4 regions of the Pelosinus baikalensis genome follow, and region 2 is predicted to be linked to each of the others. Evidence: riboswitches for the same ligand, from Rfam matches in the RefSeq annotation. Region 2 holds a riboswitch; each other region holds the start of a gene.
The links. A riboswitch is a leader RNA that binds a small molecule or an ion and turns the genes downstream of it on or off. The one in region 2 is predicted to bind S-adenosylmethionine.
Positions count from the first base shown of each region.

Region 1: linked by a shared signal. The riboswitch ahead of metK (methionine adenosyltransferase) and the one ahead of LMF89_RS20850 (pyridoxal phosphate-dependent aminotransferase) in region 2 are both predicted to bind S-adenosylmethionine.
Region 3: linked by a shared signal. The riboswitch ahead of metX (homoserine O-acetyltransferase MetX) and the one ahead of LMF89_RS20850 (pyridoxal phosphate-dependent aminotransferase) in region 2 are both predicted to bind S-adenosylmethionine.
Region 4: linked by a shared signal. The riboswitch ahead of metF (methylenetetrahydrofolate reductase [NAD(P)H]) and the one ahead of LMF89_RS20850 (pyridoxal phosphate-dependent aminotransferase) in region 2 are both predicted to bind S-adenosylmethionine.

Region 1 is NZ_JAJHJB010000006.1:112,623-120,486, forward strand. Features, by position in the region: gene LMF89_RS06645 (hypothetical protein) at 102-701, shown strand; gene LMF89_RS06650 (YicC/YloC family endoribonuclease) at 842-1,726, shown strand; gene remA (extracellular matrix/biofilm regulator RemA) at 1,768-2,034, shown strand; gene gmk (guanylate kinase) at 2,059-2,673, shown strand; gene rpoZ (DNA-directed RNA polymerase subunit omega) at 2,695-2,901, shown strand; gene coaBC (bifunctional phosphopantothenoylcysteine decarboxylase/phosphopantothenate--cysteine ligase CoaBC) at 2,911-4,107, shown strand; SAM riboswitch class I at 4,164-4,266, shown strand; gene metK (methionine adenosyltransferase) at 4,327-5,517, shown strand; gene priA (primosomal protein N') at 5,745-7,864, shown strand, end outside.
Region 2 is NZ_JAJHJB010000041.1:7,254-15,117, reverse strand. Features, by position in the region: gene LMF89_RS20855 (MFS transporter) at 1-1,000, opposite strand, end outside; SAM riboswitch class I at 1,174-1,278, shown strand; gene LMF89_RS20850 (pyridoxal phosphate-dependent aminotransferase) at 1,353-2,543, shown strand; gene LMF89_RS20845 (MetQ/NlpA family ABC transporter substrate-binding protein) at 2,570-3,388, shown strand; gene LMF89_RS20840 (MATE family efflux transporter) at 3,564-4,937, opposite strand; gene LMF89_RS20835 (poly-beta-1,6-N-acetyl-D-glucosamine biosynthesis protein PgaD) at 5,081-5,434, opposite strand; gene LMF89_RS20830 (YwbE family protein) at 5,539-5,736, opposite strand; gene LMF89_RS20825 (hypothetical protein) at 5,792-5,992, opposite strand; gene LMF89_RS20820 (LTA synthase family protein) at 6,073-7,864, opposite strand, start outside.
Region 3 is NZ_JAJHJB010000025.1:48,140-56,003, forward strand. Features, by position in the region: gene metX (homoserine O-acetyltransferase MetX) at 1-819, opposite strand, end outside; SAM riboswitch class I at 925-1,025, opposite strand; gene LMF89_RS16510 (transaldolase family protein) at 1,182-1,859, opposite strand; gene LMF89_RS16515 (PTS glucitol/sorbitol transporter subunit IIA) at 1,921-2,283, opposite strand; gene srlE (PTS glucitol/sorbitol transporter subunit IIB) at 2,325-3,314, opposite strand; gene srlA (PTS glucitol/sorbitol transporter subunit IIC) at 3,331-3,900, opposite strand; gene LMF89_RS16530 (transcriptional regulator GutM) at 3,938-4,357, opposite strand; gene srlD (sorbitol-6-phosphate dehydrogenase) at 4,481-5,254, opposite strand; gene LMF89_RS16540 (hypothetical protein) at 5,329-5,499, opposite strand; gene LMF89_RS16545 (sugar-binding transcriptional regulator) at 5,627-6,571, opposite strand; gene pepF (oligoendopeptidase F) at 6,820-7,864, opposite strand, start outside.
Region 4 is NZ_JAJHJB010000033.1:34,645-42,508, forward strand. Features, by position in the region: gene LMF89_RS18935 (homocysteine S-methyltransferase family protein) at 51-2,438, opposite strand; gene LMF89_RS18940 (methionine synthase) at 2,443-3,123, opposite strand; gene metF (methylenetetrahydrofolate reductase [NAD(P)H]) at 3,259-4,125, opposite strand; SAM riboswitch class I at 4,207-4,310, opposite strand; gene LMF89_RS18950 (ParA family protein) at 4,578-5,348, shown strand; gene LMF89_RS18955 (ParB/RepB/Spo0J family partition protein) at 5,338-6,249, shown strand; gene hydF ([FeFe] hydrogenase H-cluster maturation GTPase HydF) at 6,362-7,591, shown strand.

The DNA of each region.
Region 1 (7,864 bases), on a different contig from region 2:
GAAGTTGGATTTCTTTATCCACTTGTTGCTGTGATAAGGAGATTTTTATGCTTTATCATTTACAGTGTAAATAATATGCTTCATAAAGTGAGGTGCTTAAAATGAGATTTATTGTTTTGACAATTATTTTTTCAGTACTATTCGTTACCCAAACATTGGCGATTTCTTCTATTAATTTGGATGTGATTAAAGAGGCACAGGATTATGGAAAGTTAAGGAATAAAGATTCATTGCAAGAGTTTTTGTTGCCATGGATCTCTTATGAAGAAAAGGCTGAAAAATTAAATGGTACGACTGAACGTTCCTATTTGTACACTTCTTATTTGTTAATTGCTACAGATGCTAGAGAGAAAAGCTTGAATGGTCATGATATTGCCATACTAGACAGCGAAGAAGTATTAGAAAATTATTCAGGCTTATTGAGTTTTAGCACAGTTTTATTTGGAGAAAAAGAGGATTTTGCAAAAGATGCTAGTGTTATCGTTAAACAAGATAATAATGTAATTAAGGCATACCAAATGATAATACCGGCAGAGGGAGAAAAAGTGCATCTGGATAAAGGACAAACCATATTTAATGCTCAATGTTATTTTTATTTTTTTGAAAAAGACATTGTGCCTGACCTTCCTATAATATTATCGGTTAGAACGACTGATCAGAAAGATCATAATTTTTACTTTGATTTGGAGAAAATAAAATAGTCATATTTAAAACCTTTACGTGATAGATATTCAATGAAAAAGGGATTTAAGAGAAGCATGGAGAAGTATTTATATAAAGAATTGGATAATTGTGATTTTATCGTTAATAATAAAATCCGTAAAGAGAGGAGCTATTTTACGTGATTAAAAGTATGACTGGTTTTGGTCGTGGAGAATTTCAGGATAATGAGCATCGACTCATTGTAGAAATTAAAGCAGTAAATCATCGTTACAATGAAATTGTTATCCGGATGCCGAAAAATCTGGGGCCACTTGAAGATAAAATCCGGCGCAGTGTGTCAAGCCTGCTAGTAAGAGGCCGGATTGATGTTTTTATAACGATGGATGAATATGGGCAAAAGAAAAAGGCTGTGCGAATTGACAAAGAGTTAGCAATAGCCTATAATAAAGCTTTAAAAGATTTAGGGGATTTATTTTCTATATCAGTAAATGATAATATTCAGCAGATTGCTAAATTCCCAGATGTGATTAAGGTTGAAGAAGTAACGGAAGATGTTTTAATCTTGTGGCCGAAGCTAAACCAGGCAGTTAAGATGGCACTTACTAATCTCATGAGTATGCGTTTAGCGGAAGGGCGAAACATTCAGCAGGACTTAGTCTTGCGCATTACGGATATTGAATCCTATATCACTGCAGTAGAAAAACGTGCGCCGCAGGTTTTGGTTGAATATAAAGAGAAAATACTAGGTCGCATGCGAGAATTGCTGGCTACGATCGGTGAAGAACCTGATGCTGGTCGGTTACTACAAGAAACGGCTTTATTTGCGGATCGCACCAGTATTACAGAAGAGTTAGTACGTTTAAAAAGTCATTTAACTCAATTTCGGGCTGCATTGAACGCCGATGATGCAGTTGGCAGGAAATTAGATTTTATTGTGCAGGAAATTAACCGTGAAACCAATACAATTGCCTCTAAAGCCAATGATTTTAATGTTGCTAATATCGTAGTCGAAATTAAAAGTGAAATTGAGAAGGTCAGAGAGCAAATTCAAAACATAGAGTAATATAAAGATAAACTGGGATACAAACGTAAGGGGGATTTTTTGTGGAAATTAAACTTATTAATATTGGGTTTGGTAACATTGTGTCTGCTAATCGAATTATTTCGATTGTGAGTCCTGAATCTGCGCCGATTAAAAGGATTATCCAAGAGGCTCGTGATCGGGGAATGTTGATTGATGCAACTTATGGACGCCGTACCCGAGCCGTGATCATAACCGATAGTGATCATGTTATTTTATCCGCTGTGCAACCAGAAACGGTAGCGCATCGTCTTGCCAGTAAAGAAACGAGTGAAGACACTGCAGAATAGCAGAAAATGAAAGGAGTAGCAGTTGTGGCAAAAGAAGGAATTTTACTTGTGTTATCTGGTCCATCGGGAGCAGGTAAGGGGACAATTTGTCAAGAATTGCTGCGTACTTATCCTGAGTTACATTATTCTATATCGGCTACTACACGCAAAGCCCGTGTTGGAGAGGAACATGGAGTTAACTATTGGTTTGTATCTCATGACGAGTTTCAGAATATGATTCAAGATGATGAACTCTTAGAGTGGGCTGAGGTTTATGGGAACTTTTATGGAACACCCTGTCGTCAAGTAAAAAAATTACTAAATGATGGCAAGGATGTTGTCTTAGAAATTGATGCACAGGGAGCTACGCAGATTAAAAGGAAATTTCCGCAAGGTGTATTTGTCTATATAGCACCGCCATCTTTAGATGAATTGGCTAATCGCATACATAAACGAGGGACAGATAGCTTAGATGTAATCAAAAATAGGTTAAGTTGTGCTAATAATGAATTGTCATATGTACATAATTATAATTATGTAGTAGTCAATGATAAGGTACAAGTGGCAACGAATAAAGTGGCTGCAATTATTACAGCCGAAAAGTGTCAAGTAGTACGAAATTGTAATATAGTAAAAGAAATTTTAACGAATATTAAATAAATAAAAATTAGGGGGACTACTATGATATATCCATCATTAGATGTATTAGTTACTAAAGTTGATAGTAAATACACTTTAGTAGTACTTGCGGCAAAACGGGCTCGTGAGATTATGGATGGGGCGACTTCTTTAGTTGAGAGTAAATCCAATAAACAGGTGACGATTGCTTTAGAAGAAGTTGCGCAAGATAAAATTTCCTATGAACGGACCAAAAGTGGTATAAAATAGGAGGTTTCCATGTTGAAAGGAAAAAATATTGTAGTTGGTGTTGCTGGCGGCATCGCTGCTTATAAAATAGTAGACCTTGTAAGTCAATTAAAAAAGCAAGGTGCAAATATATATGTTATCATGACTCAGTCAGCGGCTAACTTTGTTACGCCGTTGACTTTTCGTGAAATAAGTGGACAGCCAGTTGTTGTTGATATGTGGGCTGAAACTACCAATTGGAATGTTGAGCACATTGCCTTAGCAAGTAGAGCAGATTTATTCATATTAGCGCCTGCCACAGGCAATATGATTGGTAAAATAGCAAATGGTATTGCCGATGATATGTTAACAACTACGGTAATGGCAACAACGGCCCCGGTTTTATTTGTTCCAGCTATGAATACCAATATGTATTTAAATCCGATCGTTCAAAAAAATATCAGTAGTTTAACAGAGTTAGGATATCATTTTATGATACCAGAGAGCGGGATGTTAGCATGTGGTGTAGAGGGAATAGGACGCTTACCTGATTCTAAAGTGATTTTAGAAAAAGTCCATCAGTTGATAGTTGCCCAAAATGATTTTGCAGGTAAAAAAGTCTTGATTACGGCTGGTGGTACGAAAGAAGCGATTGATCCTGTAAGATATATTGGCAATCGCTCTAGCGGGAAGATGGGATATGCTTTAGCAAGTGCTGCTGCTGCAAGAGGAGCAACTGTTACGTTAATATCAGGACCTACCAATTTAAAAGTTGCCTGCGGAATTAAAGTCGAATATGTAGAAGCCGCATCAGATATGAGGACTGCTGTATTGGCGCATTATAATGAGAGTGACATTGTAATCAAAGCTGCTGCTGTAGCCGATTATCGTCCACAAAGTACTGCAGAACACAAAATTAAGAAGACTGGCGATACATTACAGCTTGTGTTAGAAAGAAACCCTGATATATTATTAGAACTTGGTCAGTTGAAAAAACAGCAGATGCTAATTGGCTTTGCTGCGGAAACTCAGCAGCTGGTTCTCCATGCTCAAGAGAAACTAGCAAAAAAAAATCTGGATATGATTATTGCTAATGATGTATCTGTTCCAGGCGTTGGGTTTAATGCAGATCACAATATAGCGAAGGTGTTATACCGTGATGGGCGGATTGAAGAGTTATCCAAAATGTCCAAAGAACACATGGCAAACATTATTTTGGATAAAATTCTCGCAGAATGTCGAAAATAGGTTGATTTTTTTATTATTTTACATTAGTATTTAATTTGATACAATTTTATATGATATGCTCATCAAGAGTTGGTGGAGGGATTGGCCCAATGAAACCGCGGCAACCATTTGGAATCCAAAACGGTGCCAATTCCTGCGGAATAATCCGCAAGATGGGAGAGTGTAACACCCTCCCTATGGGTGTTTTTTATTGTTTATTAATAAATGGGGGTATGATTTGTGAAAAAAAAGAGAGTTTTATTTACATCAGAATCAGTTACTGAAGGCCATCCAGATAAAATAGCAGATCAAATTTCAGATAGTGTATTAGATGCAATCATGGCAAAAGATCCAATGGGACGTGTAGCTTGTGAAACTCTTATTACGACAGGGCAAGTACATGTAGTTGGTGAAATCACTACAAGTTGTTATGTGGATATCCCAAAAATTGTACGTGACACGGTGAAAGAAATTGGTTATACACGTGCAAAATATGGTTTTGATGGAGATACATGCGGTGTGCTGGTTTCCATTGGAGAACAATCAGCTGATATTGCTTTAGGCGTTGATAAGTCTTTAGAGGCCAAACGAGGTCAAATGGACGAAATTGAATCCATTGGGGCTGGTGACCAAGGAATGATGTTTGGTTATGCTACCAATGAAACTCCTGAATACATGCCATTAACAATCGCTCTAGCTCATAAATTGGCTCGTCGTTTAGCAGAGGTGCGCAAAAATGAGGAAGTAAGTTATCTGCGTCCTGATGGTAAAACTCAAGTTACAGTAGAATACGAAGACGGTAAACCCCTTCGCGTTGATACCATTGTTATATCGACTCAGCATGGCCCTGAAGTTGAACTGGCAACCATTGAAAAAGATCTGATTGAGAAAGTAATTGCTCCTATTGTTCCAGCAGAATTATTAGATGAGAAAACCAAATACTATATCAATCCGACAGGTCGTTTTGTAATCGGTGGACCACAAGGTGATGCTGGTTTGACTGGTCGAAAAATAATTGTTGATACCTATGGCGGAATGGCTCGTCATGGTGGTGGTGCTTTCTCTGGTAAAGATTGTACCAAAGTTGACCGCTCTGCAGCTTATGCTGCACGTTACGTAGCTAAGAATGTTGTTGCAGCAGGATTGGCAGATAAATGTGAAATTCAGCTAGCCTATGCTATTGGTATGGCTCATCCAGTATCGATTATGGTAGAAACTTTTGGGACTGCTAAGGTGGATGAAGATGTAATTGCTGAGCTTATTAAAAAGCATTTCGATTTGCGTCCGGCTGGTATTATTAAAGCGTTAGATTTACGTCGCCCTATCTACCGCCAAACAGCGGCTTATGGGCATTTTGGTCGTACGGATGTGGATTTACCATGGGAAAGGACCGATAAAGCAGAAACGCTTCGTAAAGAGGCTAATCTATAATTGGGACGTTAGCTGTTTTAGCAGGATTTTTCTGAATTTCATGGGAATTGTATATGCTATAGCCAAAAAAGAGGGAACAATGAGCTTCCCTCTTTTTAATTTTATGATAATTATGAAGGTAAAAATCAGTTATATGCTACAAAATCGTGTTAAGATATAAATAGGCAAGCTGAATCCTCTAAAAGGAATACCTTTAAAAGACTATTTAATAGCGAATGGTGGTAAATATGCAACGTATTGCTCAAGTTTTAATAAACATTACAACTAAAAATATTAATAAAGCTTTTTCTTATAGCATTCCTGAACATTTGGATTATGTTGATGCAGGATGGCGTGTTTTAGTACCTTTTGGTAATCGTAAATTAGAAGGTTTTATTATTGATATTATAATAGAGGAAGACTCGAATAGTATTGAGTTAAAGTCAATTATCGATATATTAGATAATGACAAATGGTTTGATGAGCATATGATGCATACAGCTAGATGGATTAGTGAATATTATCTTTGTAATTTAGTAGATGCCATGCGTTTATTTATTCCAGGAAAATCGGGTGTGAAAAGTGTTGTTGCTTATTCTATCGAGATGGAAGTGGACACAGAAACAACACTAGTTGCCTTATCTGCTAAATATCCAGAATATAGCCAAGTACTGTCATATATAGAGATGCACAGCCCTATTCTTTCCGTTAAGCTGGAAAAGAAATTTGGCCCAAGCGTTTTAAAAGCGATAAGATACTTAGTGAGGAATAAGATCATAGTCGCTGAATCAATTGCCAAAAAAATGGGTACACACCGTTATAAAACGGTAATGAGTTTACTAATGGATGCCGAAGCAACTCGAGAGCAAATTAACAAGTTGGCAAAAAAGCCAGCACAATGCCGTTTGCTGCAATACTTGATAGATCACGGGCAATTGGCATCTGATGAATTGAAAAAGAGTAATACCAGCCATGACACTGTAAAAAAATTAGTACAGGACGGTCTTATAAAACTTGAAAAAGTTCAAGTGGTACGTGATAGTTATGCGGATATATGTAAAGTAAGGAATAATATATCATTAACAGTAGAGCAGCAGCAAGCATTAGAAAAAATTATGCCAAAGATGGAAGCAAAGGAGTTTCAATCGTTTTTACTGCATGGTATTACTGGCAGTGGAAAGACACAGGTGTATATTGAAGCGGTAGCGGCTGCGCGTCAAAAGAATCGCCAAGCCATTGTTCTTGTTCCTGAGATTGCTCTTACTAGCCAAATTGTCTCAAGATTTAAAGCTAGATTTGGTGATGATGTTGTTGTAATGCATAGTAAATTGTCTACTGGCGAACGTTATGATGCTTGGCAGCGACTTCGAGGCAAGCAAGCTGGTATTGTAATTGGTGCACGTTCTGCCATTTTTGCGCCCTTGCCAGATCTCGGTATTATTATTATGGATGAAGAACATGAATTTACGTACAAACAAGAAGAAACACCTCGTTATCATACAAGACAAGTCGCTATTACAAGAGCGACTTTGTCTGGAGCGGTGGTCATTATGGGCAGCGCTACGCCAGCAATTGAGACTTATTTTCAGACTCAAATGAGTCAACATACCTTGTTGCTTATGTCAAAGCGCATTGCTAATGCAAATTTGCCTGCAGTCACTATCGTTGATATGCGGGAAGAATTGCGTAAGAAGAGACGAAGTGTCATATCACTTCCCTTACAAGAACTGCTGCAAGAGACTATAAGTCGTGGAGAACAAGCTATTATTTTACTGAATCGTCGTGGTTATGCTACCTTCGTCATGTGTCGGGAATGTGGACATATTGTACGTTGTAAGCATTGCGATATTTCTCTTGTGTATCATTCTGTAGGGAAGAAGCTGAAGTGTCACTATTGTCAGTGTATTGAAACGGTTCCGGATATTTGCCCTGAATGTAATAGCCGCTATATTCGGTTTTTTGGAACCGGCACACAAAAGCTACAAGAGGAAATAGTAACATTGTTTCCCCATATTCGTGTAGTGCGAATGGATCAGGATACAACAGGTGGAAGAATGGCCTATGATCGTATTTTAGAGGCATTTGCTAAAGGAGAATATGATCTTTTACTGGGGACACAGATGGTGGCTAAAGGGCATGACGTGAAAAACGTGACGGCCGTTGGCATTATAGCAGCTGATAGTATCTTAAATTTACCGGATTTTAGAGCAGCGGAGCGTGTATATGCGTTGCTAACTCAGGCAGCAGGTCGTGCAGGTCGCGGTGATAAAGCAGGAAAAGTCGTAGTACAGACGTATAATCCTGAACACTATGCAGTACAGGCAGGAGCTAATCAGGATTATCAAAGTTTTTATGAAGCTGAGATTGT
Region 2 (7,864 bases):
TCGTTAGCCATAATACATTCAGCCAAGGCACAGTTGCCACTGCTCCCAGGTAAAGAGTTATGCAACAGATAATTAATCCTAGAATACCAAATAAAGTGCGGGATTTATGCCTTGACACACCGGAAGCGACTAATTTATCACTGATATAGCCGCATGTAGCCGTTACTATACATAATGCCGCCCAAGGAAAAGAAGCAGCAATCCCCATTTTCTGCAAAGAAAAATTCTGAGCCTCTATTAAGTATAATGGCAACCAAGCTAAAAATACATACATAATATAATCAGTTATAAAATATTGAATCCCAATGGCCCAAAACTGGGAAGATCCCAAAAAAGCACGCCAAGGTGCCAGTTCTTTTTTATCACTATCTACCATCAGACCTTCTTCTATGTAATCTGCCTCTGCAGCATTGGTAAACTTACTCTCATGGGGAGTATCCTTAGCTAAATAATACCAAAGTGCTGCCAATAGTAAACCCACTCCACCAAAAATAATAAATACGGAACGCCAGCCAAAATTCATCATTAATAGGATCGTAAGCGTTGGACCAACAACCGGTCCAAAAAATACACCGCTTAACATAAACGAAGAAGCACGTCCCTTTTCATTATTATTAAACCAACGGTAAATAAATCTTCCAAAAGCAGGTGCCATAGGACCTTCGCCTATGCCAAACAGACTTCTCGCCAGAATAAATGAGGTAAAGTTACTACATGCCCCTGTTAATACTGTAAAGGCGGACCACCAAGTAGCTGCTATCGCCAGCACCCTGCGATGCCCCCAAAATTCAGACATGATTCCACCTGGTATTTGCATCAAAGCATAACCAACAAAAAAAGCCGTCTGTATAAATCCCATATCCATTTTGGTAAAGCCTAATTCTTGCATAATAGTGGGAGTGGCTACTGATAAATTGACTCGATCCATGTAAGAAATAAAACTAATAAAAAACATAAGTCCTGCTAATTTCCATCGAAAACTTGTTTTTGTCTGCCCCATACGATAATCCTCCTCAATTATGAATATAAGTGTTTTTACAATGGACTTCCATTCATATTAACACATTATACTTTCGTTAAGTTTACATGTCAATTGACGAGTGATACTATTTTCTCAATTCTCCTTGACACCAAGTAGAAACTCATGCTACTATTACTTTCATCAACTACATACATTCATCAAGAGTTAGCCGAGGGTATTGGCCCGATGAAGCTACGGCAACCACCGCGCAATGCGAACGGTGCCAATTCCAACAGGAATTTCCTGGGAGATGAAGATCATTTTTGAAAATAGAATCTTCTTCATCTTATGAAGAAGATTTTTTTATTGTAAATGCAAAGGAGTCAATACTATGAATCAAAATTCACAACAAGCTCAAACTCTGCGTAAATATGCCTCAGAAAAAGCTGGTCGTTTTACAGAATCAGTTATTAGAGAAATGTCTCGTATTGCTGCCGCTCATAAAGCCATTAATCTTGCACAAGGCTTTCCTGATTTTCCGGCATCGGATCAAATAAAAGAGGCCGCTGTTAAAGCAATTTTAGAAGATCACAATCAATATGCAATTACCTGGGGGACTAAGTCACTCAGAGATGCTATTACTTTGAAAAACAAAAGAGACTATAACATTGATATTGACCCGGAAACTCAAATCACCGTATGCTGCGGTTCAACAGAAGGCATGGTAGCAACCCTCTTAGCCACTATTAACCCTGGGGATGAAGTCATTATATTTCAGCCTTTTTACGAAAACTATGGTCCTGATGCCGTATTATGTGGCGCTAGTCCCAAATACGTCCAACTGCATCCACCAGAATTTAGCTTTAATAAGGAAGAATTAACAGCGGCATTTTCAAACCGCACCAGAGCCATTATTATTAATACTCCAAATAACCCTACTGGTAAGGTTTTTAACCGTGAAGAGCTGGATCTCATTGCCAAACTATGTATTCAATATGATGTCTTGGCAATTACAGACGAAATCTATGAACACATCATCTATGATGAAATAAAACACATTCCTCTGGCTACCTTGCCCGGCATGGCAGAACGAACCATAACCATCAATAGCATTTCGAAAACCTATAGCGTAACAGGCTGGCGCATTGGTTATGTGATTGCTTCCGGCGAAATCAGCCGATCCATACGTAAAATGCATGACTTCTTGACGGTAGGAGCAGCCGCTCCCCTGCAAGTAGCCGCCGCCCAGGCCTTAAACTTTCCCACCACCTATTATGAAAAGTTAGCAGATTTTTACAGTAAGCGTCGCGACTTTATGTTAAAGGAATTGGCTGCTATCGGTTTTAATTGCATTCGCCCAGCCGGAGCTTATTATATTATGGCAGACATAGCGCCTTTTGGCTGGAAGAATGATGTAGACTTTGCCCGTCATTTAGCTGAAAAAGTAGGGGTTGCAGTCGTACCGGGATCTAGTTTTTATCAGGACGATGCCAATGACAAACATCGTTTTATCCGTTTTTGTTTCTGCAAACAATTTGCAACATTAGAAGCAGCAATCGAAAGACTGCAAAAATTGAAATAAATCATATATTTTTAGGAGGCATATAAATGAAAAAATCCATAAAATCCATTTCCCTTTTCCTATCCCTTGTCTTTATTCTAGGTTTAGCAACTGGCTGCGGTCAACAAAGTACTGCAAAAGTAGAACAGAAAACACTAAAAGTTGGTGTTACAGCCGGCCCTCATGCTGAAGTAATGGACGTAGTAAAGAAAATTGCCGAAAAGGATGGCTTAAAGATCGAAGTCGTTGAATTTAATGACTATATTCAACCGAATGTAGCATTAAACCAAGGTGATATTGATGTCAATAGTTTCCAACATAAACCTTACCTTGACAATATTATTAAAGACCGCAATTATGATATCGTCTCAGTGGGCAACACAGTCATTTTTCCAATGGGTATTTATTCAAGCAAGCTGAAAAATATAGCGGATATACAAGCAGGAGCCATCGTTGCCATTCCTAACGATCCAACCAATGGAGGACGAGCTTTATTATTGCTAGAGAAAATTGGTCTTATTAAATTAAAACCGGGAATCGGACTGAAAGCGGCTGTTACTGATATTACTGAAAATCCTAAAAAAATAGTAATCAAAGAGTTAGATGCAGCACAAATCCCCCGCTCCCTAGCTGATACGGATGTTGCCGCCATTAACACCAATTACGCAATTACCGCTGGTTTAGTACCGACTAAAGATGCAATTGCCATTGAAGATATCAACTCTCCTTATGCTAATATTATTGCTGTCCGTTCTAAAGATAAAGAAAATCCAGCTGTACAAAAATTCATCAAAGCCTATCACTCTGATGAAGTAAAATCCTTCATTAATGAGCACTTTAAAGGTTCTGTAGCAGCAGCCTGGTAAGAAAAGTCGTGCACCCTTTAACCACCCTATAATAGAGCCGAACCACAGAGAACATAGAGAAAAGATAGATATGATAATAAAATCGCCTCAGTGTCCTCTGCATACTCTGTGCTCACTGTGTTCAACGTTTCCTTCTAAAACTTATAAACTTTAGCTTTAAAAGAAATCGTCTCCCTTATAACAGGGAGACGATTTTTTTTAAAATCTCACCATACTTACGCTGCACTCTCATTAGTCTTGCCAATAAACAAGTTGCACCAAAGGCTAGACCTACAATCAAACCGATCCAATAACCAAAGGCTCCCAACCCGGAATGATGGGATAATACATACCCTAGGGGCAATCCAAGAACCCAGTAAGAAATCATTGCCATAATAAATGTAACCCGAACATCTTTATAGCCCCGCAAGCAGCCTTGGACCGGTGTTGCGATAGCATCTGATAATTGAAAAAAAATCGCATATAGCAAGAATTGCTCCGCAAGATGCCTAATATCCATATCCGCTGTATATAAACTGGATATCTGCTCGTTACCAAAATATAATATGATGGCAGCCATGACTGCCATAAGCAATGCAATTCCAATACCCAGATAGCCATATTGTTTAGCATCTTGATACCGCTTAGCCCCTGCTTCAAAGCCTACTACAATTGTTAAAGCCATAGAAATACTCAGTGGCATCATATAAATTAGGGCCGCCACATTAATGGCTACTTGATAGGCTGCAATTGTGACTTCACTAAATTCACTCATTAGCAAAGTAATCACTGCAAATATACTCGTTTCACAAAAAATCGCGATACCAATTGGTATACCAATCTTTAACTGCTCTTTTAAGGCCGCTAAAGAAAAGCGATACCAAGAGCTAAATATCTGATGGGATTTAAAAGGTTCTCTGCTTTGAATAACACACACGCTAATAATGGCAATGCACCAATAGGTAATAGCAGAAGCCCATCCTGCTCCAACACCACCCAACTGGGGAAAACCGAAATTACCAAAAACCAATACATAATTAAGCAGTACATTGATTGGTAATGCTACCATAGAAATTAGCATCGTTACCCTTGTATAACCTAAGGTATCAATAAAACAGCGAAGAACTGTGGAAATAAACAGTGGAATAATCCCAAAAGAAATTGCTGCTAGAAAATCATGAGCAATTTGATAGGATAAAGCATTGAGTTCCATTTTATTCAATATAGGATGTATCACATAAAAGCCGCAAATAATAACTACAATGGATATTGCTATGGCTAAATATACGGCTTGAATGACCGCAAAGGGCACCTTTTCTTTTTTTTGCGCTCCCAAAAAGTGGGCAATAATAGGAACTATAGCAAAAAGAATCCCATTTAGCCCTGTAAAAACAGGCATCCATATACTAGATCCAATGGCAACACCAACTAGGTCATTGGGACTGACACGTCCCGACATCATCGTATCAAAAAACGTCATAGCGCACATACATACTTGTGTTACTAAAATCGGTAATAAAATAATTAAGAATTGATTTACTTTTTCCCGTAAGGAATATGTTTGTTCCATCTCTCACACCTATTTATTCTAGAATCTTATAACTTAAGATTCTGACTCTACTATATTTTTTCCCTAATCAAAAGCACATCACATCATTGAGCTACTAAAAGAAATAAGTGAGACAGGAGTTTCTTTTATTTCTCCTGCCTCACTTATTTTTGTAATCTTACAAATAAACTACTTTGTACAGGGCGGGATAAACGCCAATGATTCCATTCTGACCAGGAGAGCATTGCGAAAAGGGTAACCATACCAAAGCAAACGATATATTCCATTACAGTAAAAATTGTATTAATTACAGATAAAGACAAGACATTCTCCATCATCATTTGATGCCCCTTCCACCATGCTACCGCCGTAATAAAAGGCTGCAATACATATAATAAGAAGGCCCAGGCTGCAATGTATAATATCGATTTCACACCACCAAATAATGCTCTCCTGCCAATTGCCAATTCCTTATTTTTACGACTTCTTCTTGACTGGGTAACAACTATATCCCTCATGCCTTTGGTCCTTCCTTGATACTTACATTACGTCACCTAAAAGCAATGGTAATTTTGCACTTATCTAATGTTCTAAATGACGTAATATACTAGTCTATAACAAACTATCGAATCACTTCTTGAACCCTGCCTACCGTGCCATTTTCCAATCGAACTTTAATGCCCCGATGATGAATCGCACTATTAGTAAGCAGATCTTTTACCACACCTTCTGTCAGTTGTCCAGTACCTTGATGTTGTTTTTGTACAACTTTTACTCTGCTGCCTGCTTTTATATTTTTACGCTCTGTTCCACTCAGCATAGCTTCCTCCTATCACTTTGGATCCTGCTCATAAAGGAAATGAACGGGGTTTATTTTAATACCACTCACAGAATTCTTCTTGATCCAAGTAAATCCAATCATGCCCAACCTTTTGAAACACTTTTAAACAACGATCATTATCTGAAATCATAATCGTAATCCCATCAGTAGCCAACGGATTTTTTTCAACATTGTTTTCCACTTGCGCTAAGAGTTTTTTTAATTGATCACGATATAACGTAAAGGATCTTGTCATTCATATTCTTCCTCTCTGCAATTGATCATTCTTTGGCTTAACTATATTTATTCCACATTATCCTTGCTAAGTCCTGTATGTTATTCTATGATTTTCATATTCTTTCCATTTTTTATACGCCACCAAGACATCGCCCTTCTCGCATCAATATCCCGTTGAATGAAATTCTCCTCCAAAGCAGACGTCATTTTTATTCCCTCCATACTTTCTTTGCTATCGCTGCCAATTTTCCCTATAGAATCATGAGTAACCCAAAACCCGTAATTAAAACCTACTCCATTCCCCCGTGTCATGCTTTCCCCTAGTGAATAATAAACAAAGCCGGGAGGAGACAGTAATTCTAGGATCGTAGGTGACACATTAATATGACTGCCTGCCACTTCTTTAGAAAACACATTCTTATCAATTCCTTTTCCATAGACAATGAAGGGAATCCCATAACGTTCATATAAGCTAGGATTCAATTGGATATTGAGTCGGTCTGCATGATCACCGACAATAATAAACAGGCTATCGGGGTATTGCTGGCGCATATCCCTAATAAACTCAGCCATAACCTTATCAGCATACCAAAAATGTCCTAGTTTTTTTATAAGCTCCTGATCTTCTTTTACATTATCAGGTAATCCACTAATTACACTGTCCCTATCAAATCCCTCTTTCTCTAAATCCACTGTATAAGGAGCATGATTGGAAATATTCATAATCACATCAAAAGTTGGCGTGGGATGATCTACACCAGAGGCAACCGCTTGGAATAAATATTTATCGTCACAGCCCCAAACATTACCAGACTGGCTCGTTATATCCCCCATGCCATAGAATTCCTCAAATCCTTGAGCTAAGGTAAAGTCCTTTACTCGCTCCCAAGATGTGGGTCCCGCATACCAGAACCGAGGCTTATAGCCAAGTTTTTTCATTTGAGGAGCAAGAGATGTGGAATAAGGTTCCTTGTAAGACTCTGGCAAATAAGTAAGATACAGATTCGCCTCTGCCAGACCTGTAACAATTCCCATGATTCCTGAAATAGTGCTCATGCCATTGGGCAGAAAAGCAGGCACATAGGCCGCATCCTCTTGAGCTATAATATTTCGCATACCATTAGCGATATTCAGATCTTTATATTGAGGCAGCAGCGGCCAATTGGCATAGCTTTCCCCTATGATTAAAAACACATGCTGCGGTTTCTTAATCTTTCCTCCCTGGGCTTCTTTTTTTAAGAAATCGTCTACCTTTTGGGAGTCTACTGGATGACCAGCCACATACGTTCCATACTCTACCATCCTCTGTGGGTCCATATCTAACCCTGTTGATGCCATTATCCGCTCATGGAGTGTATAAGCCCGATATAAGGCTTGAACATCATCTAAAATGGCTTCATTTAAAAATTCATCCTTAGTGACGCCTGAATTTTCCCAGTCAATGTTATAGGCATAGGTCATGCTGCCGCCAAAGCGAATAAAGAGAACGAGATAATATGCGATAATTAGGAGCGCAGTACGAAAAGCAATATTGCCGTACCACTTGGAAAAACACGGCAGATGGTATGTCTTTGTTCCCAGCCATACTTTCAATAAGCGGCATAATGCCAGTGCTGTCACTCCAGTCAATAGCAAACGTACAGGCAATTTATATTGCTCTACCAAGGTATAAAACAGTGCATGAACATCATCATTAAACGTATTAAATAACAATTGATTAAACCCCATATGAAATTGTTCATAGTAAGGAATCCTAGCATAAAATAATAAGCTAAGAAGGCTAATATAAGTACAGCCCAGAATATAACGTAGATTGATTCCTATGGCACCTTTATTAAATACATTGAGTAAGGTACAAAGTATAAAAGAAGCTGCAACCACTAAACCCGTG
Region 3 (7,864 bases), on a different contig from region 2:
TCCTTGGTAATCTAAATAATTTTCAATCTCAAAACAGCCATTACGACGCTTTCGTCCAAATTTTCCTTCCATTGACATTTCACTCTGATAGGTAATCATACCAACAGCCCTAGCAATTGCTAATCCCTTCTCGGGACCAATCCCGCCATAGTAGTTTCCCTCTCGCCACTCTGGATCAAGGATAATAGCCTGTCGTCCTACCTTATTGTAAGCAATCGACTGAGAAGAGGCATATCCAGGAGCGGCAATCACCATAACTCCATCCATAAAATCAGGATAGGCTACCGACCATTCCAAAGATTGCATCCCTCCCATAGACCCACCAATGATTAACTTTACATGATGAACCCCTAATACATCCAATAACCTCTTTTGTACATGAACCGTATCAAGCAAAGTAATTTCCGGGAAATTCATACCATAGGGCAAGCCAGTGTCTGGGTTTGGAGAAGCAGGACCCGTTGTTCCCTGACAGCCACCAAGTACATTTGCACAAATAATAAAAAACTTTTCTGTATCCAAGGGACGTCCTGGGCCAACCAAAGGCTCCCACCAGCCTTTTTCATCATGCTGAGTATGAGCAGAAGGATGGCTGTCACCCGTTAATGCATGGTTCAATAAGATGACATTATCTCCACCTTCTGATAAATGACCATATGTTTCATATGCTACAACAACCTCATCTAACCTTCCGCCTAAACTAAGATGCAAAGGATGTTCCTTATTGGCTACCCTGGCTAATTTCAAATAAGATCTCCACTTAAATCCTGAAAAGTGAGTTATTGTTATCTCTAAAACACAGCTGTCTTTTAACAGCATTCATACCCTCTCCTTATTCTAGATTATAGAAAAATATTTGCTTTCTTTTTTGTATAATAAAAAACCCTTCTCACAAATAAGAAGGGTTTTATGATATACTAAACCCTCTTATCTCCCAGGATTACTCCTGCTGGAATTAGCACCACTGCATTACTGCCGGTTGCCGGGTGTCATCGGGCCAGTCCCTCGACCACTCTAGATAAGAGCTCATTATTAAATTGTAACGTTGTAAACCTAACTTTTTTTATACTATACCATGTAATATCGACAATAGCAATATTTTACAGGTAATCTCGTTAATAAATCCGCAGCAACATATCTATAACTAAAGAACTCCTAGCTTCATAATCGCATCTCCTTGATTAAACCTCACCTAATATTGCTCCTTTACCATAAACACTTTCCCAATCCTCAATAAACGTATTGACACTCCACTCCGTCAAAGGATGGTGATACAAGTTGATAAAAACATCTTCACTAACCGTTACACCATGAGTACCAGCTAAACAAACTTTCTGCACTTGTTCTACATTTTTAAAACTGGCTGCTAACACTTGCGTTTTAATATGATAAGTATCGAAAATTTTTACAATATCAGCTACTACCTTTACACCATCACCAGAAATATTATCAATTCTGTTTACGTATGGCGCTACAAAACTAGCGCCAGCTTTTGCAGCCATAAGCGCCTGTTGTGGAGTAAACACAGCAGTTGCAGTAACTTTTATATTCAATTTCTGTAGAGTCATCATCGCCTTAAACCCTTCAGGCACAACCGGAATTTTAATATAAATATTGCCATTAAGAATCTGGCTTACATATTCCGCTTCCTTAACTATTTCTTTGGCATTTGTACTTAATACCTGCACATGGAGCATTTTTTCACTGCCAATTATAGATACTATTTCTTGAAGGATTTCAATATAGGGTCTCTTTTCTTTGGCTAGAATAGTTGGATTGGTCGTAATACCATCAATTGGATAATATTCATTGGCACTTGTTATAAAATCAACTTTCGCACTATCAAGTAATATATTCATTCGAACCCCCCCTTAGCTACTCCTTTCCAATCCATCTGAAAGGTTCATCGCATAACAACATCTATTCTCTGTATATAGAAATAACATCGCCAATTTTTATAGCAGGCAATGCCTTATCCTCAAGATATACACTTCCGCCTAACCCTTCTGTATTGCCATCAAACCGCAAGGTTATATGACCCAAATTTTCCAAATTAGCCTGCACTTCATCGCCTACATATACAACCTTATATTCTTGACCAGCTATGACTAAAACATCACCTTGTTTAACGCTATCTGAAACCTCATTGCCACAATGCAATACGCAATAATCAGCCAATTCCTCCGGAGCATTATCTTTGAAAATAATGATCAGCTTTTCCTCATAAAAAGCTGACACTAATCCTCCAATATTAGTAACCCTAGTATTATATATAATCTCCATAAAATACACCTCCATAATAGCATCTATATACTTTTTCACTTTTATTTTGCGTAGAGACCAAAACTAGCAGCCCAAGCAACCAATACGGTTGTAGGACCAGTGATAAAGCGAGAATATAATACGGAAGGTACACCAATTTCGACAGTTTCGACTTCCGCTTCAGCCAATCCCATGCCTACTGGTATAAAATCACAAGCACACTGGGAATTTATCGCGAAAAGTGCTGGCAGTGCTAACTGAGGGGGAATCGTACCTTTACCGATCTCAACGCCAATCAGCACCCCAATTACTTGGGCAATTACCGCGCCTGGTCCCAGGAACGGAGATAAGAATGGAAACGAACATATGGCTGATAGTAATACTAACCCTTGAACAGTTCCGGCCAACGGTGTCAGTATTTTAGCAAAAACATCACCCATACCAGTACTTAATACAATACCAATTAACATGGATACGAACGCCATAAAAGGCAATATGGTCTTTAAGACAGTATCGATAGCATCGCGACCAGATTGATAAAATGTAGCGGTTATCCCCCCCATAGCCTTCCCAACTTTGGCCATAACACCAGCAGTAGTCTGTTCACTAATTTTCTTTTGCGTATCATACTTAGGCTTTTTAGCACTACTATCTTCAGAGACCGCATTCTGGATCGTTCCATCGCTAAAATTTATATTTACTTCTTTGACATCCGATACATAAATATCTGCCTTGATGTGTTCTGCCAAAGGTCCACTGGGACCTGATGGCATCAAGTTAATTGTTGGAATCCTTTTTTGAGGATATATACCACACCTCAAAGTTCCTCCACAGTCGATGACGACACAAGCAATTTCATTATCAGGCACTTTCGTTTTAAATCCATCTACTACTGTGCAACCTGCCATTTCAGCAATTTTCGCAGCAACAGGTGAAATGACACCTCCAGTAATATTGACAACCTTATTCTTGGTGTCATTAGGCTGAATCACTAACGGTCCACCAAAGCCGCCTCGACCTGCCGTTATAATAACTGATTTATAATTCGCCATTTTTTATCCCCCCTTTCTAAGCATTAAAGCCAGCCGACTGTACAGTACTCACTTCTGTTTTTAATTTGATGCCTTGTTGTTTTTCAATATATGCGGTAGTAAAATCAGTGATCCATCCTCTAAAGAAATTGGTCACAACTCCAACAAGAAAGTATCTTACTGCTAAGTCAACCGTTGATAAACCCAGTTGAGTTATCCCAGCCGCAATTCCAAGAAAAACAAATAATTCTCCAGGATTTATATGTGGAAATAAACCATTCATACTATGGCAGGAAAAAGAAGCTGCAGCATAATAACTTGGTTTATATTTTTCAGGCAAAAACTTCCCTAATGATAAAGTCATTGGATTACAAAAGAAAAAAGTTCCTATTACTGGTAAAATGAGATATCTAGATATAGGATTGCCACCACACATATGAGCGAGTTTTTCAACTTTCTCTTGCCCGACAAATCGAATTAGAGCATTCATAGCTACAAGCAACATGACTAACGTAGGTACTATTCCAGTTATCATACTTACGAAAACTTTACCACCCTCATTAAACATGCCGATAAATCCTTTGGCTAACACAATGAACATGTCCATACGATACCCTCTCTCTCAATAATTTTTTATAATGCCATTACACAGTTATTCTTGTATTTTCTGTTCCAACCACCTCCATGTCAGATTTCGCTATATTAATAAACGCCTTATAATTTTCAATAGCGTTCATTACTGCCTTACTCGCTGATTTACCTAACCTATTACATTTACTTTCTTCAAGCTCTAATAAATTAAAATGATTGAAGGAATTAAAAGGCTTCAATCTAGCGAAAATTGAAAACCCTTCCATTTTTTCGCCCCTAATGATATTGCAATCTTGGTCAAGACAAAACATAAGTACAACCCCAGCCGTGACTCTACCTTTCGATTTGCCAATAACGACCCTACCTTCTTTTCTCAATAATTTAAATCGCTGATTAAAATGTCTCAATTGCCAAAGGCCAAGTAACCCTTGAAGTATCCACATCCCTGCAGCAAGAAGAACAAACCACAACATATAGTTTCCCCCTTTGAACTCAAGTCCTACTTTACATTTTAGTTATTATCTAAATATTTAGCTATCTTAACTTACATGTAACTTGTTCTGACACATGCAGCAAAACATTGCTACTACATCCTCTTAGTGCATTACTTGTCCACCAGTTATGTTTACAGATTGCCCTGTTAAGTAATTTGCTTTTTCTGATGCATAAAAGGTAACTACATTTGCCACATCTTCAAACGTGCATCCTCTCTTTAACGGCACCTTATCTATATATGTTTGCTTTACTTGTGATTCTGGTATTCCTAACTTCACTGCATATTGCGGAAGCAAGCTTTCAAACAAATCTGAATCTAGAAGATTGCCAAGCATCATTGCATTGACTCTTATATTATCATCCGCTAGATCTAAAGCTAAGCTTTGCGTTAAACCAACAGCTGCAAATTTTGCAGCTGAGTAGCCGCTGTTAAATTTACTTCCAACTTTACCCGATTTAGAATTAATTCCAATAATGGCCCCTTTAATATTTCTTTTTATCATTACTTTGGCTACTTCTCTAGCACAAAGGAAATATCCATTTAAATTAACATCTACAATCCGATTAAATGCTTGTAATTCGAATTCAGTAATCTTGCAACTTTTGGCTATTCCTGCATTGTATATTAATAAATCTACTCTTCCTAGCTCATTTACAACCTGTTGTACCATTGCTTTTACTTCATCTTCCTTGCAAGCATTCACTTCTACTGCAATTGATTTACCACCGCTTGCGTTAATTTCATCTGAAACCTTTTGTGCATTTTCATATACCAAGTCTGCAACAGCTACCTCATATCCTTCCTTCGCCATATGCTTACTTAAATATTCCCCCAAACTTCTTCCTCCGCCAACGATAAGTACAACTTTTAACATAACTAAATACCTCCTAAAACGATTTCTTATATTTTTTCATATACAAAAAGGACCATGAGATAAGCAATCAATGCTTAGCCCATGGCTCTTACATACTGACAACAATTATTTTTTTTACTTTCTTCTATTTTCTCTATTCGTATAATAAAGCTTTCTTTACTTCCTTTAATCACCACTTCATTATATTCAAATAGCGTATATATCTTATCGCCTGGTTGTAGAACTGATTTTATCTCTTTAGCCATATAAAAGTCCTCCTAAACCATAGTTTTGATAATTTGCACCTCGTAAAGAGTATACAAAAACCATGAGCGGCATTATGCTTAGCCCATGGCTCTTACATAATCATTTGAAACTAAGCATTCTTTCATCTTAGTCGGCAAAATCAATTAGTAATTTAGCAGTTTCTTCATCAGAAATTAACACATTTATAAATTTACCCTTCATAGCTCCATATATAGCAGGCACCTTTTCCGGTGAGGACGCAATACCTATGGAATATTTTATATTCCTTAACTTTTCCAAATCAATCGCTATTGTTCTATCCTTTAATACCGTATCTACCACATTTCCATCAACATCATAAAATCTTGAGCAAATGTCACCTACTACCCCCGCATCTTCCAGCATATCATTGTATTCTTTGCCAAGAGAACCGGACCATACTAAGTTGGAAGACCTTATTGGTGCACCAATTCCTAATATTGTAATACTCACTTCATCCCATAACTTCACGATTTTACTACAATTAGCATCTTGCATGATGGCTGATTTAGTTTCTATCGTTCCGGTAATAGCAGGTGCATACAAATAATGGCTTTTGGCCTTAAAAGCATTTGCAACTTTATATACAATGGTGTTTACATGGTATTCGCTATCTAAATTTTCAGGTCCCCCCACCAGAGGAATCATGTTGGCATTAACTACATCGCACTTCTCTACAGATGCTAGATTCGATAACGCACCAATAGTCGTTCCCCAGGCAAACCCTACGATATCACCATCATTTATGATTCGCTTTAAGTAACTTATTCCCGCTTTTCCAAGATTATTTTTTACCTCACCCGGGTCTGAACTCGAAGGCACAATATATACTTCTTTTAATCCAAACTTTTTTTCTAATGCGGTTTCCAGACTTTCATACAAATCATTTACAACGGAAATTTGCACAATTCCTGCTAACATTGCTTTTTTCAGATACTTGCTTACAGTAGTTCGATTGATACCAAACTTACTAGCTATTTCATTTTGATTCATATTCTCTATGTAATACATCTGTGAAACTTTCACAAGTAACCTTCTATCTACCTTAAGCATAGTGTACCTTTCTAACCTTATATGGTTTATTGATTTTTTCGCCATCGTCACATTTGTGACGGTATGTAACTTTCGTTCTGTGTCTATATATTAATATATTCTTTGGAAAATTACAATACTTTAAATAAATAATTTTCTATCTATTTAAAAACCCCCTTAGTAAATGTGTTGTATATTATCTATACTCGCATTTACTAAGAGGGTACCTGCCCTAAAAGCTATAGTATTTTCAACTTTGGTAACACCTTCTAGTATTCAGCCAATAAACCTTCTAATTCATCTAATAACCGATTGAATTTCTGTAACGTAATTTCAATCGGTTGAGGAGTAGACATATCAACGCCAGCATTTTTTAAAATTTGAATTGGTGTATCAGAACCACCAGCTTTTAGAAACTTGTTCGTATATCGTTCTTGGGCTGCTTTGCCTTCGGTTTGAAGCTGCTTAGCAAAAGCTGTTGCTGCAGAGTATCCTGTAGCATATTGATACACATAAAAATTTCGATAAAAATGCGGAATCCGAGCCCACTCAATATCAATTTCTTTATCTACAATCATTTCTGGACCAAAGTACTTTACATTAAGATCATGATAGATCTCCTCCATAAGATCTGCAGTCAAGGTCTCACCCTTTTCACTTCGATCATGAATCTCTTTTTCAAATTCAGCGAACATCGTCTGCCGGTACAAGGTAGTGCGAATATTTTCTAAGTATTGATTCAGCAAATACATTTTTTCTTTTTTATCCGTTGTTTTTGCCAGCATATAATCAATGAGCAATATCTCGTTGGTAGTAGAAGCGGTTTCAGCTGTAAAAATCACATAGTCCACTGTGGGATAAGGCTGGCTCTTGGCACTATAAAAACTGTGCAATGCATGCCCCATCTCATGGGCAAGGGTAGATGCATCACTAAATTGTCCATTATAATTTAGAAAAACAAAAGGATGGACGCCATAAACACCCCAAGAATAAGCACCGGAACGTTTACCTTGATTCTCATACACATCAATCCAATGAGAATCAATTCCTTTGTTAAAGTTTACTATATACTCCTCACCAAGAGGAGCTAAAGCTTGCCGAACAAGATCCAGGGCTTCTGAATAAGATAACTGAATTTCCACATCTTTTACCATTGGCGCATATAGATCATACATATGTATCTCCTCTACACCTAATGCTTTCTTCTTGAGTGACACATAACGATGCAGAGGAGCTAGATTGTGATTTACTGTAGTAATAAGATTATCATATACTTCTACAGGAATATGATTTGGCATAAGAGCCGCTTCTTGA
Region 4 (7,864 bases), on a different contig from region 2:
ATGCTGTTTCATACAAGCTAATTTACCGATCATGGGATAAATAGTATACGTTAATGTTCTTTATCAGCCATAAAATTTTTGGCAATTGTTACAGCATCCACACCATTAGCTGCATAAGAATCGGCATTTGCTTGATTTGCATATTCCTGGGTTAGCACAGCTCCGCCGACGATAGTTTGAGCAGAACATCCTGCAGCTTTTAACGCTGCAATGGTGTGGTCAATTTGCGGCATCGTTGTCGTCATAAGGGCGCATAGGCCCACAATATCAGCTTTATGCTCTAGGGCTTTTTCCACAATCTTTTCGGGTGAAATATCTTTTCCTAAGTCAATTACGGTAAAACCGTTATTTTCTAGTAAGGCAGCCACAATATTTTTCCCTAAATCGTGAATATCACCTTTGACAGTAGCTAGGATGATAGTACCTAGGCTTGTTGTTGCATGAGCCGGCAGTTCTTTTTTTATTGTAAGGAAGGCGGCGCGCATGCTTTCGGCAGCTAATAATACTTGGGGGAGAAAACATTGTCCATTGCCAAAAGCGATACCAACTTTATTCATAGCCGTTGTTAATGCTTGCTCACTAATCTCAATGGAACCATGTCCTTCTCTTAATGCCTGCTCTACTAAAGGGACAACCGCTTCTTTTTCTCCAGATACAATGGCAAGATGGATTTGTTCGATAATGTTTTTAGGTGTAAGAGGGACAGCTCTTTCTTCGGATTGACTAGTGGGAGCATAATTTACACTGTAGGATCTGCCGCTGGGATCATTCCCTAAAAGCAAAGCTGAAGCTGCTAAGGTTTGCTGCATGAGAGGATCATACGGATTTAGAATGGGCGCATCAAGTCCGGCATCTAATGCCATCGCACAAAAGGTTGCATTAATAATATCTCGCCTGGGCAGTCCAAAAGAAATATTACTAAGACCCATTGTAGTTGGGTAACCAAGGTGCTGGCGATACAATTTTAATGTGGCAAGCGCTTCAAGACCAGCCCTAGCATCTGCCGCTGCTGTTAGGATGAGAGCATCTAATACAAAATCCCCGGGTTTGAGACCAATTTCAAATGCTTTATGAATAATTTCTTGTATTACTACTAACCGATCTTGAGCGGTTTTAGGCACTCCAGCTGGACTAATAGGTAAACAAAGGATAGCAGCTCCATATTTTTTTGCCAGAGGCAAAAAAGACTCTAAGCGTTCTGGTTCGGCACTTACTGAGTTAATCAGCGCCCTGCCAGGATAAGCCTTTAAGCCTGCTTCTAATGCGTTTACATCTGTTGTATCAATAACCAAAGGAACATCTACCAGCATTGATAATTCTTGAATCGCATACTGCATGGCCTTAGCCTGGTCAATTCCTGGAACACCCATATTTACGTCTAGAAGCTGTGCCCCTGCACGGATTTGAGACAAGGCTTCTTTTTTTACGGAAATAAATTGTCCTGAGGCAATATCGGCTGCTAACTGTTTGCGGCCTGTAGGATTAATCCGTTCGCCAATAATGACAGTGGGATGATCAGCACCGAGGTAAATGGTTTTACTACGGCTGGTTAAGGAGGTAAACTTCTTTGTTAATTGAACCGTGGGTAAATCCGATAGGGAGAGATGCTTTACGGCTTGGTATATAGATTTAATATGATGGGGGGTAGTGCCGCAGCAACCGCCAACATAACGAGCACCTGCAGCAACTAATTTTTTAGCCCAATGTCCCATTTCCTCTGGCTGCATGGGAAAAACAGTTTGTTTATTGATTAGGCTAGGCATTCCTGCATTAGCTTGAACACTAATTGGACAATTTGTAGTCTGTGCTATTTTTTCTACAATTGGCAGTAATTGCGCAGGACCTAAGGAACAATTCACACCAATGATATCAGCACCCATTGCTTCTAAAATGATAGTTGCCGTTACTGGATCAGTGCCAGTTACAGTTCTTTCATCAGCACCAAAAGACATTTGACAAATAACGGGCTTTTTGGAAGCAGCTTTTGCTGCAAGTAAAGCTGCACGCATTTCTTGAATATCAATAATCGTTTCAATTAGAATCATGTCTACGCCTGCTTGATCTAAGGCAGAAATTTGTTCAAAAAAAACGTTGTAAGCGTCATCAAAGGATAAGTCTCCTAAGGGAACTATTAATTTACCTGTAGGACCCACAGAACCTGCTATCTTGGTGGCAGGACCACAGGCAGCCCGGGCTGCCTGAACAGCGGAAGTATTAAGCAGGGCGACTTTTTCCTCTAAGCCATAATGGGTTAATTTAATCCGATTTGCTCCAAAGGTATTTGTTTCAATAATATCGGATCCGCTTTCAATATAGCTTTTATGTATAGCCGTAATCACGGCTGGCTGCTCTTGATTCCATAATTCAGGACAATATCCCGGCGGTAATCCTGCATTTTGCAACATCGTTCCCATGGCGCCGTCAAAAATATAAATCATAATTTCAATCCTTTCTAGATAGACAATTTATTTGTTGGCATTGATCACATTTAGAACCTTCGATCATTTCCTTAAGGGGGAGGTTCGGTACAGTTGCTGTTAAGCCGATCACAGCTGTAATGGATTTACGGGGGAGAAGCATACATGTAGAAGTGACTGTTATATTAATTTCATCACCATGTGCTAAAGATAAGATTTGAGGTTGAACCCTAATATCCCACTGGCCATAGCCTGGGCTAAAGCGGAATAGAGTGGTATACCCTTGCTTATTTGCTTCCTGCTTAATAAGCTCACAAGCTTGATCGGCAGCCAACTCTACGGCCGTTGTGCCTGCTGCATCTAATAACAAGCCTAAGGTGTATTCATTTTTGCTGAAGTAATCACTTACGAGCTCTTCTAAATCAGGTCCTATGGTAACTGCAATAACGGCAACTTTTAAAGAGTTCGCCAGGTGTTTACTAATAACGGTTGGAGGTAGTGATAAAGGCTCAGGGCTCATAATCGTAGCAGAACTTGCATCATAGTCATACATCTGCCAGCTTGCTTTTGGTTTGGAGATGATTTGTGCTTCTGTACAAGCATGGTCAAGTAAGTGCTGGGGGAATTCAGTACATTTGGTAAGGCCTGAATAACGTTTTAATTCGCTCATTTCTAGCGTTTGAATTGTTGGGTTGTAAATTGGCACAGTATCCCTCCTTTGGTTGTATCAAGAACATTTTAATGTATAAGAATTCAGCTGATGATAATCCTCTAGATATGTATAATATATTAAAATGTTTATTTATAAATTACTAGTCTGTCAGGGATGTAGAGGCATTATTTAACGCAAATTTGTTTGTTGAATAATGCTTTTTGATTGTTCTAGTTTATTCATAGTATATAGATGTATACCATCTACCTGATTTGCTATCAGATCTGTAATTTGGCTGCAAGCATATTCAATTCCTGCTTTTTCAAAATCTAAGGGTGAATTTTCATATTTTTGAATGATGTTTTGTAGGGGTTTAGGAATAGAGGCACCGCATAATCCTTTAATCCTGCCTACTTGTTTGCTATTTAGTAATGGCATGATTCCGGCACTAACAGGGATTGTGATATTAACTTGTTTAATGCGGTCAAGAAAATCATAAAGAATGGTATTATCAAAAAACATTTGTGTAATTAGGAAATCTGTGCCGCTGTTTACCTTTTCTTTTAGGTGAAGAAGATCTGTATTCAAATCAGGGCACTCTGGATGTCCCTCTGGATAAGCGGCAGCAGCAATACAAAAATCATGATTGGATTTAATATGGGCAATTAAATCTTTTGCATATTGATAGGTATTTTCTTTTCCTTTATTATTGTTTTTGTTTATAGGATAATCGCCTCGCATAGCTAATATATTTTCAATATTATGAGCTTGTAGTTGATTTAACATTAGATCAATATCATCTTTGTGCGAGTTGATGCAAGTTAAATGAGCTAAGGCCTCGACACCATAAGTATTTTTTATTTTGTCCGCGGTTTCAATGGTGCGATCTGAAGCACTGCCTCCAGCTCCATAGGTAATACTAGTAAAATCAGGATTGAGGGTTTGTAAGCCCTCTGTTGTTTTAAAAATAGATTCTAAGGTGACAGTTTGTTTTGGCGGAAAAATTTCAAAAGAGACAAGGGCTTTTCCTTTATTAAATCGATCAGAAAGTTTCATACAATAACCTCACATTATTATAATTTAATAAAACAGCCTCTTTCCTTTGAGGAAAGAGGCTGTTTTATCATCCGTTCTTTCCTCTTATCTTTCAGAACGTGAATTCTGCTGGATTTAGCACCATTTGCATTGCTGCTGGTTGCTGGGTGTCATAGGGCCAGTCCCTCGACCACTCTAGATAAGAGTATTTATTAAATTGGAATTCATGATAATATAAAACTGCCTGATTGTCAATGTTTTTTTAATAATTATAAAATTGGTTAAATAATGGTATATTTACGGAGGCTATCTACTATTTTTGGCAGGAGATAGTCTCTATAGTGTGGAATGAATTAGCTTATAGAAATTAGAATCGAGAGGAAAGTTTGTAAGTAGAAGACTAAGGCTTGACCTGGATTCTAAAGACCTGGCATATGCCTTAGTCTTTCTTAAAATATGAATGAGAATATGGGGTGAACTACTTGGTGAAGGTAATTGCAATTGCCAACCAAAAAGGGGGCGTTGGAAAGACAACAACTTCTGTTAATTTAAGTGCTTGTTTGGCTGATTTAGGGAAAAAGATATTATTAGTGGATCTTGATCCACAAGGTAATTCTACTAGTGGTTTTGGTTTTGATAAAACCAAGATTAAACAATCTGTTTATGATGTGCTAGTTAATGATGTACCGATTGAAGGCGTTATTTTACAAACCAAAATTGAAAATCTAATGCTGTTACCCGCTACGATTCAGCTGGCAGGAGCGGAAATCGAGTTGGTATCCATTATGTCTCGAGAAACGAAGCTAAAAAGAGTTCTAGATAAAGTGAAGTACAGTTATGATTATGTTATTATTGACTGCCCCCCTTCCTTAGGGTTATTGACTATTAATTCATTAACCGCCGCTAATTCTGTATTAGTACCAATTCAATGTGAGTTTTATGCATTGGAAGGGTTATCCCAGCTGATGAATACAATTACTCTTGTTCAGAAGAATCTAAATCCGGCGTTGTCTTTGGAAGGGGTAGTTCTGACAATGTTTGACGCCAGGACAAACTTGTCCATTCAAGTAGTAGATGAAGTGAAAAATCATTTTCGTCATAAGGTATACCAAACAATTATTCCCCGGAACGTTCGTCTTAGTGAAGCACCTAGCCATGGACAGCCTATCACTCGATATGATCCTAAATCTAAAGGGGCAGAAGTTTATACAGATCTAGCTAAAGAGGTGATTGATGATGAATAATAATTCTCAGAGAGGACTAGGGCGAGGATTGGATGCATTGTTTTCTAGTTCAAAAGGGGTAGATGCAGAGCCTCTTATAAAGAGTGTTTCTATCTCAGAAATTATTCCTAATAAATTTCAACCACGTCGGATCTTTGATGAAACTGCATTGCTCGAATTAGTATCTTCCATTAGTCAATATGGCGTATTGCAACCCCTTGTAGTGCGAAAAAGTAATAATATTTATGAATTAGTAGCTGGTGAGCGACGGTTACGTGCTTCTCAGCAAGCAGGTCTAAAAGAGATCCCTGTTATTATTAAAGATTATACAGATAGAGAAATGACGGAAATCTCTTTAATTGAAAATATACAAAGAGAAGATTTAAATGCCATTGAAGAAGCTCTTGCCTATCGTCGTTTAATGGATGAATTTAGTTTAACTCAAGAAGAAGTTGCAAAGAAAATTGGTCGCAGTCGCTCTGTGATCGCGAATATGGTACGTTTACTGAATTTACATCCAAAGGTACAAGATTATGTTTCACGTGGAACATTATCCATGGGGCAGTCTAGACCCCTATTAGCCTTAGAAACCCTTGAACTTCAATTAGAAGCAGCAGAAATCATTATTGAAAATGATTTATCAGCAAGGGATGCAGAAGAATTAGTCAAACGATTATCGGAAAAAAAGAAACCAGCAAAACAACAACCGAAGAATGTAGAAGAGAAAAATTTTTTTGTGACAGAAGCTGAAGATCGACTCAAGATGATATTAGGTACACAAGTAAAAATTAAGGAAGGAAAATTCAAGAGCAAAATAGAAATTGAATTTTCTTCATCTGAAGATTTAGAACGTATTCTTGAAGTTTTAAGTGGTGATGAAGCACCGGCTCCTAGTAAGTCTCGCGGAACCTTCGCAGTATAAGAATAAAAAGTGTCAAATTATGTTTCACGTGAAACATAATTTGACACTTTTTGTAAAACATAAAGATATGCGATATAAATTAGTAATATATTGCGAATAAAGGAGAATTAACATGCAGGAAACACCAAAAGCATCACGTTTGCACATTGCAATTTTAGGACGACGTAATGCAGGGAAATCTAGTTTAATCAATGCACTGACAAACCAAAAAGTTGCGTTAGTATCAGACGTTCCAGGGACAACAACGGATCCCGTATATAAAGCGATGGAGATTTTACCAATTGGTCCGGTTATGATTATTGATACTGCAGGTATTGATGATAGCGGGTGCCTTGGTACATTACGAGTAGAACGCACCATGAGCGTATTAAATAAGGCGGATTTAGTGATAATTGTATTGGAAGCTGAAAGCGGCATAACGCAATATGAAAAAGCTTTAATAGAAGGTATTAAGGTAAAGAAAATACCTATTATTGGGGTCATAAACAAAACTGATAAAATTACGATAGCAGCAGAATTGGTAATGAAGTGGAGTAAGGAGTTTAACATTCCCTTGCTGCCTACTAGTGTAAAGAATAGTCAGGGTATTGAAGAATTGAAAAAATTAATTATTACCTATGCTCCGCCAGATTGGCAGGGACCACCTGTGATTGGGGATCTCATCCAAGCCAAGGATACAATAATTTTAGTTACTCCCATTGATTCAGCAGCGCCGAAAGGGCGACTCATTTTACCCCAAGTTCAAACCATTCGTGATATTCTTGACCATGATGGTGTGACTATCGTGGTTAAAGAAACAGAACTAAAACAGGCAATTCAAAATTTACGTAAACTTCCTCGATTAATAGTTACAGATTCACAAGCTTTTGAGAGGGTATCGGCAGAGACACCATCAGGTGTTATGTTAACATCTTTTTCTATATTATTTGCGAGACATAAAGGCGATTTGGAAACGTTAGTATCTGGTGTAAAAAACATTGAGAAGTTAAAACCAGGGGATACAGTTTTGATTGCAGAAGCTTGTACCCATCATCAACAGGCTGATGACATTGGAACCGTTAAAATTCCTCGATGGCTGCAAAAAAAAGTAGGCGGAGAGTTAAACTTTGAATGGGCTGCAGGCAGTCATTTCCCAGAAGACTTAAGTAAATATAGCTTAATTATACATTGTGGCGCTTGCATGTTAAACCGCAAGGAAATGCTTCATCGTCTTTCTGAGGTCACAAATAAAGCAGTACCTGTAGTGAATTATGGGATTTTGATCGCATATATAAATGGAATTTTAGAACAAGCGTTAGAACCATTCCCTCAGATACAAAGAATATTGAGTGAATTAAATTAGATAATATGATAAAATGAAATGCAATTCGTATTAGGCAACAGCAAAATGAACAATAAAATGGCGCAAAGGGAACGCTTAGGGATTTTTTACCTTGCGTATCTTTTGCGTCCTTCGCTCTTTTTAATAGCCTGGAAAGTATAAGCAGAAAAAGTAGTTAACCACGAAGGTCGCGAAGAAATGTAAAGATCGCTTTTTTGGAGTAAAACATTGAACCACAAAGGCACAATGCTGCGATGCAGCACACAAAGGGGAACGTTAAACACAGGACACAGA